Regions from separate parts of the Nitriliruptor sp. genome, predicted to be linked through region 1. Evidence: riboswitches for the same ligand, from Rfam matches in the RefSeq annotation. Region 1 holds a riboswitch; the other holds the start of a gene.
What was found. A riboswitch is a leader RNA that binds a small molecule or an ion and turns the genes downstream of it on or off. The one in region 1 is predicted to bind thiamine pyrophosphate.
Positions count from the first base shown of each region.

Region 1 (3,521 bases):
TACGCATCGAGCAGAAGCCCGGCCCGCACATCGAGCAGAAGTGCGCGGTCTTGGCTGCGGGCGCCGGCAGCGATTCGTCGTGCATCGCCCGGGCGGTGTCGGGATCCAACGAGAGGTTGAACTGATCCTCCCACCGGAACTCGAACCGCGCTTTGGACAACGCGTCGTCGCGGCGCTGTGCGCCCGGATGTCCCTTGGCGACGTCGGCGGCGTGGGCGGCGATGCGGTAGGTGATCAGCCCCTGCTTGACGTCGTCGCGTCCGGGTAGGCCCAGATGTTCCTTGGGCGTGACGTAGCAGAGCATCGCGGTGCCGGCCATGCCGATCACCGCGGCGCCGATGCCCGAGGTGATGTGGTCGTAGCCCGGCGCGATGTCGGTGACCAGGGGCCCGAGCGTGTAGAAGGGTGCGCCGTCGCACACCTGCTGCTGCCGGGTGACGTTCTCGACGACCTTGTCGAGCGGGACGTGGCCCGGGCCCTCGACCATGACCTGCACGTCATGCTCCCAGGCCCGGCGCGTGAGCTCACCCAGGGTGTCGAGTTCGGCGAACTGCGCTTCGTCGTTGGCGTCGGCGACGCTGCCCGGCCGCATCCCGTCGCCCAGTGAGAACGCGACGTCGTAGGCGGCGAAGATCTCGCACAGCTCGTCGAAGCGCTCGTAGAGGAAGCTCTCCCGGTGGTGGGCCAGGCACCAGGCCGCCATGATCGATCCGCCGCGCGAGACGATGCCGGTGACGCGGTTCGCAGCCATCGGCACGTAGGGGAGTCGGACGCCGGCGTGGATGGTCATGTAGTCCACGCCCTGCTCGGCCTGCTCGACGACCGTGTCGCGGAACAGCTCGAAGGTCAGCTCCTCGGGCTGGTTGCCGACCTTCTCCAGCGCCTGGTAGATCGGCACGGTGCCGATGGGCACGGGGCTGTTGCGGATCAGCCACTCGCGGGTGGGATGGATGTGCGCGCCCGTGGACAGGTCCATGACGTTGTCGGCGCCCCAGCGGCAGGCCCACACGAGCTTGTCGACCTCCTCCTCGATCGAGGAGGTCACCGCAGAGGTGCCGATGTTGGCGTTGACCTTCGTGACGAAGTCGCGGCCGATGACCATCGGCTCGGACTCGAGGTGGTTGACGTTGTTGGGAAGGATCGCCCGTCCCGAGGCGATCGCCGCCCGGACCGTCTCCGGCTCGACGCCCTCGCGCGCGGCCACGTAGGCCATCTCCGGCGTGGTCTCACCGCGGCGCGCATAGTGCAACTGGGTGACGTTGCGACCCGGCGCCGCCCGCAGGATCGGCCGTCCCTCACCCGGCCCCGCGGTGGCGGGACCTGCAGGACTCTGGCGGGTGCCGGCTGCCGGGCCGGCCGCGTACGGGCGGGCTGAACCGACCTCCACCACATCGCCACGATCTCGGACCCAGGTCTCACGCACCGCAGCGATGCCGCGGGCGAGGTCGATCTCCACGTCGGGATCCCCGTGGGGACCGGAGGTCGTGTAGAGCTCGACCGGGTCGTTGGGCTCGTCCCCGAAGCGTCCGCTGGTCGCCGTCAACGCCACGCGGGTGATCGGGACACGGACGCCGTCCGGACCGTCGATGTGGGCACGCGAGATTCCTGGATGTACGTCATCGATAGACATCGATGCCTCCCTCCGCCGGCGTTACCCGGATCAGGTGCTGACGGTCGGTGGTGGCGGCCACCCTCTCAGCCCGTCGTTCCCACGGGCTCCCGCGATCGGTCGCCGGCGACCCTACTGAACGTCACCCGTCCTGCCCAGAACCTTCGATGGCCCGGCCCAAAACGAGCACTCGCACGCGCGAGGCGGCACGAGGCGGAGCCGACTATGGACGGATGACCGGCGTCGCGAGGCGTCCCGGAGCCGCACCGCACACAACGGGGACTCGGATCGGGTGTGTTGTCGGCTACGAGCTGTGGGTGAGGGCGGTGAGAGCGCGGTCGGGTGAGACGTGGGTCGTGTACACCGGACCGATCGGGGTACGGGCGAGGTCGAAGGCAAGCGTGACAGATCGATCTCCCCGGCTGTGTGGTGGAAGGGGGCGAGGTGTGCGAGCTCGTTCATGACACCGAGGGCGTGACGGTTGCGGTCCGGGGACGACGGGTTCTCGTGCGGCTGCGGCGGTCGCCCGGACGAAGGGCGCCGGTGCGTGGTGTGGTGGGCAGCGAGGAGTGTCTCGATCGCGTCGGGGAACCGTTGGAGGAGCGTGGCGTGGCTTGCCGGCGCGAGGGGCATCAGCAGCGGTAGGTAGGTGTGCTCGTCGACCAGCGGCGCGACCTGGGGCTTCCAGAACAGCACGGTGGCGTACCAGCTTCCGAGCGGTCCCGTCGGCTGGTCGATGTCGGAGGGCGGCGTGGGGACGCGGTCGAGGAACTTCCTGGTGGCGTGGATGACGACCATGCCCTCACGGCTCTCCGTCGCGGTGTTGACGGCAAGGACAGAGATAGCCTGGCGGAGCGCCACCGCGAACGTGTCGTCGCACTGTCGGTGTGGGCAGCAAGGTTGCCCGGGTGCGATGCTCGGTGGGCGTCTCGGCCAAGCGACAATCGGTGCAGGCAGGCTGACTGGGCACGGCTGGTGCACCACACTGGCACCACAATCGGGTGAGGGATGATGCGGGAACCTGCCGTAGATCCCCGAATCTTGCTGTGGTGCAGCTGCGGTGCAGGCCAACATCTCGAAACCCTCGATTACAGTTTACGGCCCTGATTCGCAGCTATTCAGGCCCTTTCTGATGTGTCGATCGCGCTTTAGGGCACTTCGTTCGCAACGAAGGGGCCGTCGGTTCAAATCCGATCACCTCCACCCGAAGAACGCCTCGTAGCGCCCGCTACGGGGCGTTCTTTCTGAGCGCCTTTCGTTCGCGGCGTTCCGGAAGTACGTAGAAGTACGAAAACTGGAGTGGTGCTCCAGTTTGAGAAGGCTAGAGCCGTTCTCGCTATTCGACACCATGAGATGCCGGGGTTCAGGCGCTTCGCTGCGAGTAGCGCGCTGTCGGAGAACGGCGAGTTGGTTATCGAGGTGCTCCGTTGGGAGTTCGCCGAAACCTGCCTCGCCTCACAGAGGGCGGTGTTGACGCTCGTGGCGGTGCGGCGCGCGGCTTGCCACTCCCGTTCGGCGTGATCCAGTCGCATCGAACTTGGAAACGACGAGACCTGCTGTGCTTCGGTCACCCGTGCGAGCGACGCTGAAGGCGCTGTCAGTCTGGAACCGCCAAGCGGAGGTGTCGATGAGGTAGCGCGTCCCCGCTGACCTCAGCATCGGGAGGATGTCGCGGTTGGTCGTGACCCACGAGCCGTCGAGGATGACCCAGGGGAGGGACACCGGTTCGGGGTCGAACAGCGACTGCAGACCGAGCGCCCGCTCTAGGGCTCGGTAGTTGCCCAGCTCCACCCGTGGAAGGTAACCGTGGCCGAAACCGAGACCGTCCGTCGCTGATAACCTGACTTTACGTCGACGTTCTAACGACGTAAGATACGCGTACGGGTGTTGAATCACAAGCATGTATCTCGGA
Region 1 covers NZ_JBBEBZ010000164.1:14,821-18,341, reverse strand. Annotated here, with positions in the region: gene thiC (phosphomethylpyrimidine synthase ThiC) at 1-1,630, opposite strand, end outside; TPP riboswitch at 1,621-1,733, opposite strand; gene WEB03_RS10315 (hypothetical protein) at 3,065-3,521, opposite strand, start outside.

Region 2 (14,735 bases), on a different contig from region 1:
GCTGGCGAGGCTGAAGGCGACCACCCAAGCACCGACGAGGAGGATGAACACGGCCGTGACAGCGATCCGCAACGCCGGGGGGCCCTCGGTGGTCTCGCGCAGCAGGTAGCGGGTCTCGGCCTCGAACGCGGCGGTGCGGGACCGGGGTTCGATCTCGGGCTCACCGATATCGGGGTCAGCGGGCAGGCGGACCGGGATCGTCATCATCTCGGCGCCGCGGTGCAGACGCAGCAAGCTCTTGGCCCAGCCATCGACCGCGACGGGGGTCTGGGTGCGCCAGCTGCCGTCGGCCTGCGGCACCAGGTGGGCGCTCTCACGCGTGCCGTGTTGCCAGCTGCTGAGCATGAACCAGCGGGCGCCGTCGGCCGCGTCGGGTGGGTCGAGTCGGGCCTCGAGTAGCACCTGGCCGGGTTCGACCTCCGTGATGTGGAGCTCGGCGGTCACCTCTCCCACCTGGCGTGGCAGCGGGATCGCCAAAGCCGCCACGACGGTCAGTCCGGCCACCACGAGGACCGCCCCGGATCGGGTGGGCGCGAGCGGTGCTGCGGCTCCGACCGCGTCCGCATCGGGCAGGGCCCTCGCGATGGCGCCGCCGAGCACCGCCGCGGCCACGGCGGCGGGGACCCCGACGATGACCGCATCGGGCAGGAGCGCCGAGGTCCAAGGCTGGTGGGCGCCCTGGTTGTAGACCCACTCGGTGGCGAGCCCGACCGTTCCCACAGCGAGGCCGGCCAGCACCGAGAACCGCAGCCGCGGACGGGTGCCGTGGAGCCAGGCCACCGCCTCGACGGCGAACGCCGCGCCGAGGAAGGTCGCCACGGGACGCGTGTCGACGGGCCCGTCGCCGAGCACCGCGAAATGATCGAGCGCGAAGGAGATCGCGGCGATCGTCAGCGCACCGCCGCGGCCGAGGACCAGGCGGATCAGCACCAGGCCGGTGCCGGCCGCGAGGCAGATCAGCACCGGGTGGTAGAGCTGCTGGAACTGCGGCACGCCGAAGGCGAACTCGCCCATCGGTGCGGTGAGACCCTGGAAGGTGAGGAAGGCGAGCACCCCGTGGACGGCCCGCGCGCGCCGGTCGTCGCTGGGCCGCACACCCGTCTCGGCGACGACCAGCCACAGCGCGAGGCCGCTGAAAGCGGCACCGAGGATCATGATCAGGTGTGGGGGGCTCCACATGGTCACGTCGACGCCGTAGGTCTGGTGCCACGCCTCGTCGATCGGGAAACCGAGCAGCGCCGCCAGGCCGAGGACCCCGAGCGGCAGCGATGACCATGGCAGACGCAGCCGCCCGAACCGCAGGTCGGTGTCCACCTCCTGCACGGTCGCGACGGCCACGCCCGCCCACGCCCCCACGGCGATCATCGTCAGGCCGATCACGATGGCGGTGTGGGGGGCGGTGAACAGCACCGTGTCCCGGCCGTAGGCGACGTGGTAGGCGACGTCATCGAAGAAGCCCGTACCAGCGATCACCAGCCCGGCACCGCTGAGGGTGAGGGTCACCGCCGCCCAGGCCGGCAGACCGGTCCAGCGGGCGAGCGCGAGCGGGAGACGCAGGGCCGTGCGGACCGCCGCTGACCGGTGCGTGCCCGACGGGCCGACCGCGTAGCCGATCAGGGCGATCACCGAGAGCGCGGCGAGCAGCACGTGCAACGTGCCCCAGGTCGCGAACGAGCTGCCGCCGGGTCCGTGGGTGGCGTCGACGGTGCTCGTCGCCAGGAGGAGGAAGGTCTTCACGAGCGGACCTCCCCATCGTTGTTGGTGGTGCTCGCCTCGCGGAACGCGGGGCGGACCGCCACGTAGTGCATGGCCAGCCCCACGCCCCACCCCACGATCGGGTAGATGACCCAGGGGTAGGAGTCACCGCGCAGCCACCAGCCGATGGCCCACAGCGCCACGAGCGTGAGGTTGACCACCACGTAGGTACGGGCGTGGTGTCCGAACACCGCGCGGGTGGTCCGGTGTCGACGTTCACGACGCTCGGCGCGCTCACGCGCCAGCGCCCGGTCGAAGGGATCGTCGTGCATGGGGTCAGTCCTCCTGAAGATGTGGGTGGTGGTCCTCGAGCTCGACGGCGAGCGCGTCGAGGCGCTCCTCGAGACGCGAGGGATCGATGTGGCCACGCAGACGTCGGATCCGGGCGCCGAACCGCTGGAGGATCTCCTCCACACCTTCGGCGTCACCGAGCTGGACCCCCGTGCGGAGCTCGAGAGCCGACAGGTCGTCTCGTCTGGTGGCCACGGCCTGCTCGCCGCTGCGGGTGGTGCGGTAGCGGGTGGGTTCCTGCCCCGGCTCAGCCGCGATCAGTCCCTCGCCGGCGAGGGACTTGACCGCCGGGTAGACGCTGCCGGGCGACGGCCGGTAGGCGGGGCCGAACAGCCGCGCCAGCTCGCTCATGAGCTCGTAGCCGTGCAGCGACCGTTCGCTGAGCAGCACCAGGACCACCAGGTGAAGCTCGCCGTGATGGAAGAACCGCTGGCCCATCCCACGCACCTCTCGTGACGGTCGCTCGTCGGTCGCCGAGCGCGACTCTTACGAGTTCGTTACGAAACAATACTACGAGAGTGTTACGAAGTCCAACCGGCGGCGGGGTGCGGCCCCATCACCCGCTGAGCGGGAGGGGCCTGGCGTCGGCTCGGGGCCGGTGGCCCGGATCGTGACCGAGCAGCCAACGACAGCCCGTCCGAGAGCCGCATCCGTGATGACGGCACGGCGAGGCCGCGATGGCGTGGCGGCCGGCGGCTGGTCGCACCCGACGGTGAGGCGGCGCGGGTGCGTCAGCCGTCGTGGAGGGCCTGGTGCCTCAAGTTGGTGAGCGGGTTTCTGCGCGTCTCCTGGCGATCACTTGGCTCTGTTGTGGCGCCGGCAACGGGCCAGGTCGGCCCATCAGGTAGCCCTGCACGGCAGAGGCCCCGAGTTCCCGCCAGGTGGCCAGGTCGGCCTCGTCCTCGATGCCCTCGGCGACCAGGGTGCTCCCGGTCCGGTGAGCGAACTGGATGAGGCAGTCGGCCAGGACCCGGCGGATCGGATCGTCGTTGACGTGTTGGGTCAGGCTGATGTCGAGTTTGATGATGTCCGGGGCCAACCTGACGATGTGTCGCAGGCTCGAGATGCCAGCTCCGACGTCGTCCACCGCGAGTCGGACCCCTGACCGGCGGAGCTGGTCGAGCACTCGGGCGAGGTGGCCGTAATCGTCGACGACCGCGTGTTCGGTCACCTCGACGGTGACGCACCGCCGAGGATGCGACGCCACGAGTTGGTGGAACCTCGGGTCGGTCAGGGTGCTGGGGGAGCAGTTCACGGCGAGTGCCACCCCGGCCGGCAGTGCGGCGCTGTCCGCGATCGCGCGGGTGATGGCTGCGAGTTCGAGTTCGGTCCCGAGGCCGACGCTGGCCGCCTCGGCGAACCAGACGTCGGGCGGCTGTTGCGGCGAGCTGGTGAACCTGCTCAGCGCCTCCACTCCGATCAGTTGCCCGTCCGGTAGGGAGTAGACCGGCTGGAAGACGGGGTGGAACAGCCCCTCGTCGAGCACGGCACGGATGCGTTGCTCGACGGACGGGTCGGCACGCAGCGGGTCGGTTTCGGCGAGGCGCATCTCGCGCTGGAACTCGGCGGTGAGCTCTCGTTCGTAGGATCGCCCACGCGATCGGAGCATCCCGCCGGCGAGCGAGCCGATGGTGAGGAAGAACACCCCGCGCGACAGCCAGCCGGCCAGGACCTGCGGTTCTCCGGCCGCGACCTCGAGCGGCATCACCGGACCGCACAGCAACGTCGCCGCGATGGCTGCGGCGATACCACCTCTGAACCCGAACCTGGCGGCGGCCAGCATGATCGGGACGTAGAAGAGGTGGGGGAGGACCGTCCTGGTGCCGCCCGCCGCGTACGTCATGGCGGTCACGGCCGCCAGGGCGGCGGCGATCGCCAGGCCGGCGAGCCACTGCTTGGCACGCTGGTCAAGGACGGGGCGGACGCTGACGGCCGCTGCCAACTGGACTTCCTGACGCTACTTAAGTCGTACATATACGCAGAGTAGTTGACCCCCGTTCCGCGCGCATGCTGACCGGATCCGGCCGAGCGGCCTGCGCGGTGAGCACGCGGCGGCTCGACGGGATACGTCCGCCGGCTACCGGTCGTCGTCGTCCGGGTGCCGGGAGCCTCGCCGTCAGGGGGACGTGCATGAACGGTCTCCCGCATCGCCTCCAGGATCCGCTCGGCCTGCTCGGGTGTGAGCGCGAGGGTCGGGTGGTGGGTGGTCATGGTTGATGCTCCGCGCAAGGTTCGGCCTGTTCGAGGGTTGCTTCGACGGGCGGGGGCGCGGTTCCGCTCTGGCGTGCACCAGACGTTGACGTCAGCGTCGGAATCGCGCGCAGATTTGACACGCCTTCGGGCAGCCCGGCGTCGTCTGCGCCGGCATCACCCGCGCCCGCCAGGGCCACGGCGGGTGAACACGCTCGACTCTGGCCCCGACCTGGGTTCCACCGGCGGCCGCCACCTACGCGGACGTGCTCAGCCCCGAGGGATCGCCGGAAGCGGGACCCTGACCGTCACGGCGTGGTGCTGTCCCGGTGCGATGGTCGAGGACCGAAGCCGAGGTGGTCGAGTGGTCCGTTGCCGGCCCCCAGTCGCCAAGCGGCCGCGCCGGCGATGGCTCCGGTGACGTAGCGCTTCGCGCCTGCGAGGGCGTCGAGCGGGTCGACGCCGTTCGCGAGCCCGGCGGCCGCAGCGGCGGCGAACGTGCAGCCGGTGCCGTGGGTGTTCGACGTGTCGATGCGGTCGGCCGCGAGTTCGTGGTCCTCGCCCGCGACGACGATGACGTCGACAGCCTGTGGGCCCTCGATGTGACCGCCCTTGACCACGACCAGCTGCGTGCCGAGCTCGGCGAGCGCGTGGGCCGCAGCGCGGGCGTCGTCGAGCGTCCGCAGCGGACGACCGACGAGCACCGCCGCCTCTTCGAGGTTCGGTGTCGCGATCGTCGCGTGCGGCAGCAGCAGGTCGCGGTAGGCGGTCAGGGCGCTCTCCTCGAGGAGACGGTGACCGGTCGCCGACACGAGCACCGGGTCGACGACGAGGTTCGGTAGCTCCCCTGCGGCTGCGCGCGCGGCCACGAGCTCCACGAGCTCGGCTGTGGCGAGCATCCCGGTTTTCACGGCCCCGACCGGCAGATCGACCAGCACGGCGTCGATCTGCGCGGTGACGGTCGCGGCGGGGACCACGTGAACGGCGGTCACCCCGACGGTGTTCTGCGCGGTGACCGCGGTGATCACGCTGGCCCCGAAGACGCCGAACTGCCCGAAGGTCTTCAGATCGGCCTGGATGCCGGCACCGCCGCCGGAATCGGAACCAGCGATGGTGAGCGCGACGTTGGGCGAGGTCATGATCGCTTCCAGGTCTCGAGGAGTCGGCGGACAACGTGCGCGGGATCGCGTGAGGCCATGACGCCGCCCATCACCGCGACACCGTGGGCTCCGGCGTCACGCCACGCCGACGCGTTCTCGGCGGTGACTCCGCCGAGCGCGAGGACGGGTCGGTCGCCTGCTCGGGCAACCAGGTACCGGAAGCCGGCGGGCCCGAGCGCCGGCCCGTAGCCCGGCTTCGATGCGGTCGGGGCGACCGGCGAGACGAGCAGCAGGTCGGTGGCCTCCCCGCGGGCTGCCTCCACCTCGGCGCCGTCGTGGCAGGAACGCCCAACCAGCATCCCGGCCGCGTGCTCGCCCGGGTGTGCATCGTCGGCAGCGAGGTGGATCGCGTCCGCGTCGAGGTGACGGGCGAGGTCAGGATCGGAGGCGACCGACAGCAGTGCGCCGGCGCGGGTGACCACGGAAGCGAGCTGTTCGCCAAGGGCCCGTCGCTCGGCGTGCTCGAGATCCTTGTCCCGGAAGAGCACCGCCGGCGCGCCGGCATCGACGGCCGCGGCGACCACGTCGCGCAGTGGCCGACCCGTGCGAGCTGCGGCGTGCCGGTCGGTGATCACGACCAGGGTGGGAACGGACGGGTTCATCCAGCGCGCCCGTCCGTGTCCGGCCCGAGGAGGTCCGGCCGGCCGTCGTCGGTGGTGGACGCCTCGGCGTACAGCCGGCGTGGGATGCGACCGGCGTCTCGGGCCAACCGTCCCGCCACGACCGCGTGACGCATCGCGGTGGCCATCGCCTCGGGGTCGCGAGCGCGGGTCACCGCCGAGGCGAGTAGTACCCCGTCGCAGCCGAGCTCCATCGCGAGGGCGGCGTCCGAGGCCGTGCCGATGCCGGCGTCGAGGATGACCGGGATGTCGACCTGCTCGCGGATGATGGCGAGGTTGTAGGGGTTGCGGATCCCCATCCCCGATCCGATGGGCGAGCCGAGGGGCATGACCGCGGCGCAGCCGACACTCGCGAGTCGGGTGGCCAGGATGGGGTCGTCGTTGGTGTAGGGCCAGACGGTGAACCCGTCGTCGACCAACTGCTCGGCGGCGTCGAGCAGCTCGATCGGGTCGGGCAGCAGGGTGCGTTCGTCGCCGATGACCTCGAGCTTCACCCAGTCCGTCTCGAACGCTTCCCGACCGAGTCGGGCCACCTTCACGGCTTCGCCGGCGGTGTAGCACCCGGCGGTGTTGGGCAGGATGCGGACCCCGGTCCGCTCGATCACGTCGAGCAACGACCCGGGCCGGCGGTCGGTCACCCGGCGGAGAGCGACGGTCACGACGTCGGTGCCGGAGGCGATGATGGCGCGCTCGAGCACGTCGATGCTGCTCGCACCGCCGGTCCCGAGCACCAACCGGGATGAGAGCGCCGTGCCGCCGATCGTGAGCGGGTCGTTCACGGGGTCTCCTGTCGTTCGAACGTCGGTCGGGGTGCTGTGCGGGTGCGGGTCTCGCGACCGTCGGCCGGGTGCCGGTCAGCCGCCCTGGACGGCGCCGACGAGCTCGACCTTCGTCCCGTCGTGCAGCGTGGTGGTGTCCCAGCTCGAGCGTGGGAGCACGTCGCCGTCGACCGCGACCGCCACACCGCGGCGGTCGGCGACCTCGGTGTCGACCAGCGCCCCGATGGTCACGGGCCCGTCGAACGAGCGCGGCTGACCGTTCAGCTCGATCGTCACGTCGGTGCTCCTGTTCGGTCCGGGTGGGCGACAGCGAGGATCGGGTCGACCTCGGCGTCGGTGAGGATCGCGGTGACCGCCTCGGCGGTGATGGGTGCCAGCAGCACCCCGTTACGGTGGTGCCCGGTCGCGATGACGAGCCGGCCGATCGCGCTGCGGCCGATCGCCGGTGCGTTGTCCGGGGTCGTTGGCCGGAGGCCGGCGATCGTCTCGACGAGCTCGAGCTCGTCGACGCCGGGGACGATGGCGGCCGCATCGTCGAGCAGCTCGCGAGTGGCGCCGGCGGTGACGGTGGTGTCGAAGCCTCGTTCCTCCTGGCTGGCGCCGACCACGAGCCGGCCGTCGTCGCGGGGGACGAGGTAGACGCTGCGGTGCCGGACGAGCCCACGGACGGTGGTGGTCAGCACCTGCTGCCCCGACGGGTCACGCAGGTGCAGGAGCTGACCCTTCACCGGCCTCACCGCGGGACGGTGTTCGTCCGCGAGCCCCTCGATGGTGGCGGACCACGCGCCGGCGCTGAGCACGACCTGGCCAGCGTGGTGCTGCTCGCCGTCGGCGGTCCGCACGCCGGTGGCCTGGCCCCGCTGCTGCTCGATCCGCGTGACCTTCCGGTGTTCGAAGACGACACCGGCATGGGCGCAGGCGCTCAGGAGCGCGGCGACGCACGCCCGGGGTTCGACGCGGTGGTCCTCGGCAGCGAGGAGCCCGACCCGGACGCGGGGGCTGAGCATCGGTTCGCGGGCGCGGGCCTCACGGCTGCGCAAGGGTTCGACCTCGAGGCCGAGCTCGGTCTGGAACGCGTGCAGGTCGGACAGCGCGGCGACGTCGTCGCGGTCGAAGCCGACCAGCAACGTGCCGGTCGCGCGGTAGCCGAGGTCCGCGCCCGTCGCCGTCTCGAGCTCGGCGGCGAACGCGGGCCAGCGACGGGCCCCGGCCACGTTCAGCGCGAGGCGATCCTCCTCGCCGTAGGCCACCTCGGTGACGGGGGCGAGCATGCCGGCAGCGACGTTCGATGCCGCCGCGCCCGGGGCGGGGTCGAACACGGTGACCTGCAGGCCGGCGTTCGCCGCCCGCCAGGCGCTGGCGAGACCGATGATGCCGCCGCCCACGAACAGCACGTCGGGGGTCACGTCGGCCCCCGGGCGTCGGCGAGCAGGTCGAGCAGTTCACGGGTGGCGGCACCGGGGTCGGGTGCGTCGACGACGGCGCCCACGACCGCGATGCCGTGCGCGCCGGTGGCCAGGACCTCGCGCATCCGGTCCGCGGTGATGCCCGAGATCGCGATGATCGGGACGTCGACCGTCGCGACGATGGCTGCCAGCGTGCTGAGGCCGATCGGGGCCGGTAGCCCGTCCTTCGTTGCGGTGGCGTAGGTGGGGCCGACGCCCAGGTAGTCGGCGCCCTCCGCCACGAGCTGACGAGCCGTCGCGGGATCACGCGCGGTTCCACCGATCACGAGTCGGTCGCCGGCGAGCTCACGTGCAGCAGAGATCGGCAGGTCGGTCAGCCCGAGGTGGACGGCATCGGCGTCGGCGGCGAGCGCGAGGTCGACGCGGTCGTTGACGATACTGAGGGCGCCGGCCCTCCGGCAGCGGGCCACGATGACGCGCGCGATCTCGAGGTGGTCGCGGTCCGTGCGGTCCTTCACGCGGATCTGGACGGCGGGTGCGCCGGCGTCGAGCACAGCGTCGATGGTGCGGAGGTCGTCGGCGCACTGTGCCGCGGAGGTCAGCACGTGCAGCCGGGGCAGGGAGAGGCGCACGGTCAGGACCCGCTCGGCGGGCCGGGGGCGACGGTGGCCCGTTCCGGGAGGAGGCCCTCCAGCTCGGACAGGGCGACGGTCGGTCGGCCGAGCAGCGAGACGACGAAGGTGACGATGCCGCTGGCAAGGAGCGCGCCGGCGAAGGGTGCCAACGTCGGGACGGCGTCGGGGAAGCTGACGCTGGCGACGGCGCCGTCGAGGCTGCCGGTCGCGACCAGGCTCGCACCGAAGGCTCCCGCCACCCCTGCGACGATCCCCGCCCAGACCGCGGTCGTGGTGGTCCGGTACCAGAGGCCCAGCAGGGCCGGAAGGAGCAGCACGGCCGCGAGCAGATCAGCGATGAGGAACAGCTGCAGCACGGAGGTGGCGACGAGGCCCACGACCGCGGCCGGCAGGACGATGACGACGGTCAGCAAACGGGCGTGCCCGAGGCCGAGTGAGGGCCGTTCGGAGACGAGCAACGCGGCCAGGCCGTTCTCGAGCGTGTCCACCGACGAGGCGACCAGCGCGATGCCGAGCAGCAGGACCGCCGCGATCACCACGGTGGGCAGCTCGGCGGTGAGCGCGAAGATGGACAGCGCGGGGACCTCGGCGAGACCGACCGAGGCGGACAGCACCCCGAGCCCGCCGGCCATCAACATCAAAGGGATCGTGACCGCGGCTCCGATGAGGGCGCCCTGCCGGAGGGCGCGGTCGTCCCGGGCGGACCAGACCCGCTGCCAGTAGCCGTGGTGGAACAGGTTCGCGGCGGTGACGGCCAGGATCAGCGTCGCGGCGCTCTCGAGGCCCACACGATCGACACCGAGCAGCCCGCTGGCTCGCACGCTGGCCGCGGGACGGTCCACCCCCACGACCGCGGCGACCGCGGCGACCGTCAGCAGGACGATGACCAGCCCGCTCTGCCACCGGTCGGTACGCAGGGACGCACGGAGTCCCGCGTAGGTGGTGTAGATGAGGGTCGCCACGAGGACGGCGCTGACGGTGAGCTGGCGGGGAACCCCGCCGAGGAGTTCGACCAGGCCACCGATCGCGACGAGCTCGGCCGCGACGAAGACCCCCATGTACAGCAGCGAGACCGCTGTCACCAGCCGGCTCGCCGCGCGCCCGAAACGCAGGCGGAGGAACTCGCTCAAGCCCTGGCCCGAGGGCACGATCCCGCGCAGCCGAGGTCCGACGAACGCGAACACGAGGAACGGTCCGGCGGCAGCGACCGCGTACCCGATGACGGGGCCGATCCCGAGGATGGCGCCGAGCTCGGGCGGCGCGAACAGGATCCAGGCCCCGAGGCCGGACGCGAGGAACGACAAGCCGAGGGCGAGCGGCCCCTGGCTACCGCGGGCGACGGTGAAGTCGTCGAGGTCGGCCCGTGGGCCTTGGCGGCCCGCGCGCACCCCGATGATCACGAACGCCGCCAGCACGGCGACGAGCAACAGGACGCTCAGGGATGTGGCCAACACGACGCGCTCCCTCCGCCGGCATGACCCGGATCAGGTTCCGAAGTGCTGCGCCCGCCCGGCGCGTTCTCAGCCCTAGGTTCGCAGGGCTCCCTCGGCGTCTCGGGGCAGACCGTAGCCAGCGCCCCCGTTCCGCGCATCTTCGAGGCTCCTCGGCGTCGAGCCAGGGGGCAACGGGTGAGTCCCGGTCGTCGTGCAGGAGCAGGTGGCCGTGCCCGTCACCACCAGTAGCCGCCGGGCGACCACGTCGGTCACAGCGCCTTCGTCCAGTTCTGTCCCACGAGGTCCTGTCCGAAGCTGTGGTGCGGTTCCTGGTCGGTCAGCTCGAACCCCGCGGCCTCGTAGAGCCGTCGGGCCGAGGTGAGGACGTCGTTCGTCCACAGGGTGATCGCGTCGTACCCAGCAGCCCGGGCGAACCGCAGGCACTGGTCCACGAGCCGGGTCCCCACCCCCAGGCCTCGGGCGGATGGCTCGACCAGGAGGATGCGCAGCTGCGCGGTGGTCGCGTCCTTGGCGACGCAGAACACGCAGCCCACCGGCTCGCCGCCGGCCTCGGCGATCCAGGCCGCTTCCCGGGCGGGGTCGCGATCCTGCACGTAGTCGGCCACGATCCGGGCGACGAGTGCCTCGAACCCGCAGTCCCAGCCGTACTCGGCCGCGTACAACGCCCCGTGGCGGCTGACCACCCACCCGTAGTCGCCGGGACCCGGCGCCCGAAGGGCCACCGCGGTGCCCGCGCTGCGCTCGCGGTCGAGGACGTCCCGGACCGTGCCCATGGCCGCGACCAGCCGCCGCCGGTCGCCGGGCGCCAGGTCACCGAGGAGCCCGGCGACCTGGGCGGCCGAGCGAGCGTCCAGCGTCTCGGACACCTCGCGGCCGCGGTCGGTCAGACGCAGCGACTGGCGCCGACCGTCAACGCTCGACGGCTCGCGCGTGATCAGCCCGTCGGTCTCGAACCTCGCGGCGATGCGGCTCATGTAGCCGGCGTCGATCCGCAGGTCGCGGCGCAGGTCGGCCAGCTCCGCGACGAACCCGGAACGCCTGACGAGGATCTGCTCGACGTCATGCGCACGGTGGGTACCCAGCTCGGCCGACTCCGCCGGATGGTCGACATGTTTCTGACGGCGCAACGCCTCGAATCGGGCTCCCTCGAGGCGACTGTGGGCAACGTCGCGCTGGCACCGCTGGTGGTGCAGATCGCACGAGACGGGGACTTCGACGTCGAGCCGACCGTCGACGACCTCCACGTCCGCGCCGACCCCGACCACGTGGCACAGATGCTCTGGAACCTGCTGGCCAACGCCACCAAGCACGGTGCACCGCCAGGTGACGATCACGAGCCGATCGCGGGACGACCAAGTCGAGGTCACGGTGACCGACCAAGGGCCCGGCGTGCCCGACGAGCTGCACCACCAGCTCTTCGAACGGTTCGCCCGCGGTCCGACCAGCCACGGCACCGGACTGGGCCTGGCGATCGTCCGCGGCCTCGCTCGCGCCAACGCCGGCGACGTCGCCTACGCGCACGACACCCGAGGATCATCGTTCTCGTTGACCCTGCCTGCCGCCGCCAGTTCCCGCTGACGTCCACCCGCTCACGGCGACACCTCGGAGGTGGTCCCCGCCTCGAGGACGCCGCCGGTCCGGACGCCCGACCAGCGTGCTACCTCGGCGTCCAGGTCGAGGCGGTCGATGGGTGCCGCGTTCTCGTAGGCGCCCCACTCGTCGCGGGGGAGCATCCACATGACCTCGAACTCGTTGCCGTCGGGGTCGACGCCGTAGATGCTCTTGGTCGCGCCGTGGCTCGACTCGCCGGTGTAGGCACCGCGGTCCACCAGCGTCCGTCGCGCGTCGACGAGCTCGTCGATCGTGTCCAGCTGCCAGGCGAGGTGGTACAGGCCGATCGCCCCGCGCTGCTTGGGGCCGCCGGCGGTCCCGACCCCGAAGAGGCCGAGGTCGTGGTGGTTGTCGCCACGGGGGAGGCGGAGGAAGACGGCGTTGGCGCGGGGTTCGCGGGCGATGACCTGCATGCCGAACGCGTCGCCGTAGAAGGCGACGGATCGTTCGAGGTCGGCGACGAACAGGACGGCGTGGTTGAGCCGGACGGGGGAGAACGACACGGGAGGTTCCTCTCTCGGCGGTGGGATGCGCGTGACGTCGGGACGCTCGTTCGCGGGGGGCGGGCTTCGCTCGCAGTTACCTGACGTGACAACCAACGTACCGAAGGAACTTGACGTGTTAACCTTCTGCGCCCGTCGGTCCGCGAGTCCGGTCCACCAGCGACGCCACGCGCCCGCGCGGATGCCGGCAGCGGTCATCGGGCACGGCCACGGGCGAGGTCGGTCAGCTGCTCGCGCAGCTCGACGATCCGTTCCTCGCTGCGCTCACCCGTTCGGTCCTGCCCCGGCCTGGACGTGCGTCGGGAGATCCTCCGCAGGCACGGGTCGACTGAGCAGGAAGCCAGCGGCGCGTTGGCAGCCAGCCTCGCGCAGCCACCGCAGCTGGTCGTCGGTCTCGACCCCCTCAGCGACGACCGCGAGGCCGAGGGCGTGCGCCAGGGTGATGATCGCCTGGACGATGGCGCCCGCTTGCTCGTCGACGGCGACCCGTTGGACGAAGGATCGGTCGATCTTGAGGACGTCGATCGGGAAGGTCCGCAGGTAGGAGAGCGACGAGTAGCCGGTGCCGAAGTCGTCGATGGCGATCCTCACCCCGAGGCTGCGGAGCGTCGAGAGCGTGGCGGCGGCGCGTCCCGGCTCCCGGATGAGGGCCGACTCGGTCATCTCGAGCGTGAGGGCGGCAGCGGGGAGTCCGGTCCTGGTGAGCACGTCGCGGATGTCGGTCTCGAGATCGGGATCCTCGAACTGCCGAGCCGACAGGTTGACCGAAACCCCCAGTCCGGCGAACTCGTCACGTCCTCGCCAGATCTGGGTCTGGTGGCAGGCTCGTTCGAGGATCTGGCGACCGAGCGGCACGATCAGGCCGCTCTCCTCGGCCAGCGGGATGAAGTCGCCCGGCGAGATCAGGCCCCGTTCGGGATGTTGCCAGCGAACGAGCGCTTCGGTCTCGACGATCCGACCGGAGTCGAGCTCGACGACGGGCTGGAAGTGGACCCGGAACTCGTCCTGTTCGATGCCCTTGCGGAGCGCGGCATCGAGGAACAAGCGGTGGCGTGCCGCAGCATCCAGCTGTTCGTCGTAGACCTGGCAGCGGGCACCCCCCTCGGCGACGGCGCGGTTCATCGCGGTGCTGGCCTGCCGGAGGAGGGTCTCGGCATCCTCGTCACCGATCCGTGTGGTCACGCCGATGCTCGCGGTGAGGAAGACCTGCTCGTGCCCGAGGGTGACCGGCCGCTGCAGCTTGTCGGTGATCCGAGCGGCGACGCGGACCGCGTCGGTCACGTCGACGACGTGACCGAGCAGGATCCCGAAACGGTCGCTGGACAGCCGGCCGACGGTCGCGTCCTCACGTACCGCGCTCACCAGCCGGCGGGCGACGGCGACCACGAGCGAGTCCTCGGCGCCGCGTCCGAGGCTGTCGTGCACGACGGTGAACCGGTCGATCCCGACCACCAGCACGGCGGTCTGGGCGCCCTCGTTCGCCGACCGGACCAACGCTCGTTCGGTCCGGTCGGTGAACAGGGTGCGGTTCGGTAGGGCGGTGAGCCGGTCGTGGAACGCCCAGGTGCTGACGTCGCGGATGACCGCCACGGCATCGGTGATCTCGCCCGTGGCGTCACCGACCGGCGCTGCGGTGACGGTGACGGGGACCGTGCGACCTTCCGTGGTCCGGAGGACGAGGTCGACACCGGTGGTGGTGTAACCCTCGTGGTAGGCGCGGACGATGGGCCACGAGGCGTGTGAGAGTTCGCGGCCGGCGTCGTCGAACGCCGTGACGGGCAGGTCCCGCACGTGCGTCCCTCCGAGGGAACCACCGGTGGGGCCGAGACCGAGCTCGGCGACGGTAGGGTTGGCGTCGGTGATGCGGCCATCGGCGGTGACGATGACGACCCCGTCCGGGATGGCGTCCAGGACGGCAGCGAGCCGTGCCCGCTCGTGCTCGACCTGCGTCAGCCGGCTCGCCAGCTCGACCTGGGCTTCGGACAGCTGGAGCTCACGCTCCCGGAGCTGTTGGTTGGTGTGCACCAGGTCGGCGAACGCGCCGACCAGGAGCTCGAGGATCTGTTGCCGTTCCGCCGTGACCGCGAACCGCCGACCGAGCAGCTGGAGGTAGGTGACGTCGGCGGGCAGTTCCTCGTGGGTGAAGTTGCCGAGGATCGCCGCGGGGTCGTCCGGTTCGGTGTTGGCCGTCAGGGCGTTGCCGACCTCGTCGCACCCGTCCGCCGGGTTGTGGATCTGGGCCCGCATGCGCTGGTGGGCGGCGTCGGAGAACGTCCAGGTCCGGTCGCCCCCGTGAGGGTTGCGGTGGACGCAGGTCCACTCGTCGCCCGA
Region 2 covers NZ_JBBEBZ010000073.1:3,349-18,083, forward strand. Annotated here, with positions in the region: gene WEB03_RS03680 (hypothetical protein) at 1-1,737, opposite strand, end outside; gene WEB03_RS03685 (2TM domain-containing protein) at 1,734-2,027, opposite strand; gene WEB03_RS03690 (helix-turn-helix transcriptional regulator) at 2,032-2,484, opposite strand; gene WEB03_RS03695 (EAL domain-containing protein) at 2,804-3,988, opposite strand; gene thiD (bifunctional hydroxymethylpyrimidine kinase/phosphomethylpyrimidine kinase) at 4,545-5,375, opposite strand; gene WEB03_RS03705 (thiamine phosphate synthase) at 5,372-5,998, opposite strand; gene WEB03_RS03710 (thiazole synthase) at 5,995-6,795, opposite strand; gene thiS (sulfur carrier protein ThiS) at 6,871-7,071, opposite strand; gene thiO (glycine oxidase ThiO) at 7,068-8,201, opposite strand; gene thiE (thiamine phosphate synthase) at 8,198-8,833, opposite strand; gene WEB03_RS03730 (sodium:solute symporter) at 8,836-10,290, opposite strand; TPP riboswitch at 10,280-10,393, opposite strand; gene WEB03_RS03735 (GNAT family N-acetyltransferase) at 10,539-11,534, opposite strand; gene WEB03_RS03740 (sensor histidine kinase) at 11,614-11,868, shown strand; gene WEB03_RS03745 (VOC family protein) at 11,880-12,404, opposite strand; gene WEB03_RS03750 (putative bifunctional diguanylate cyclase/phosphodiesterase) at 12,669-14,735, opposite strand, start outside.
Region 2: linked by a shared signal. The riboswitch ahead of WEB03_RS03730 (sodium:solute symporter) and the one ahead of thiC (phosphomethylpyrimidine synthase ThiC) in region 1 are both predicted to bind thiamine pyrophosphate.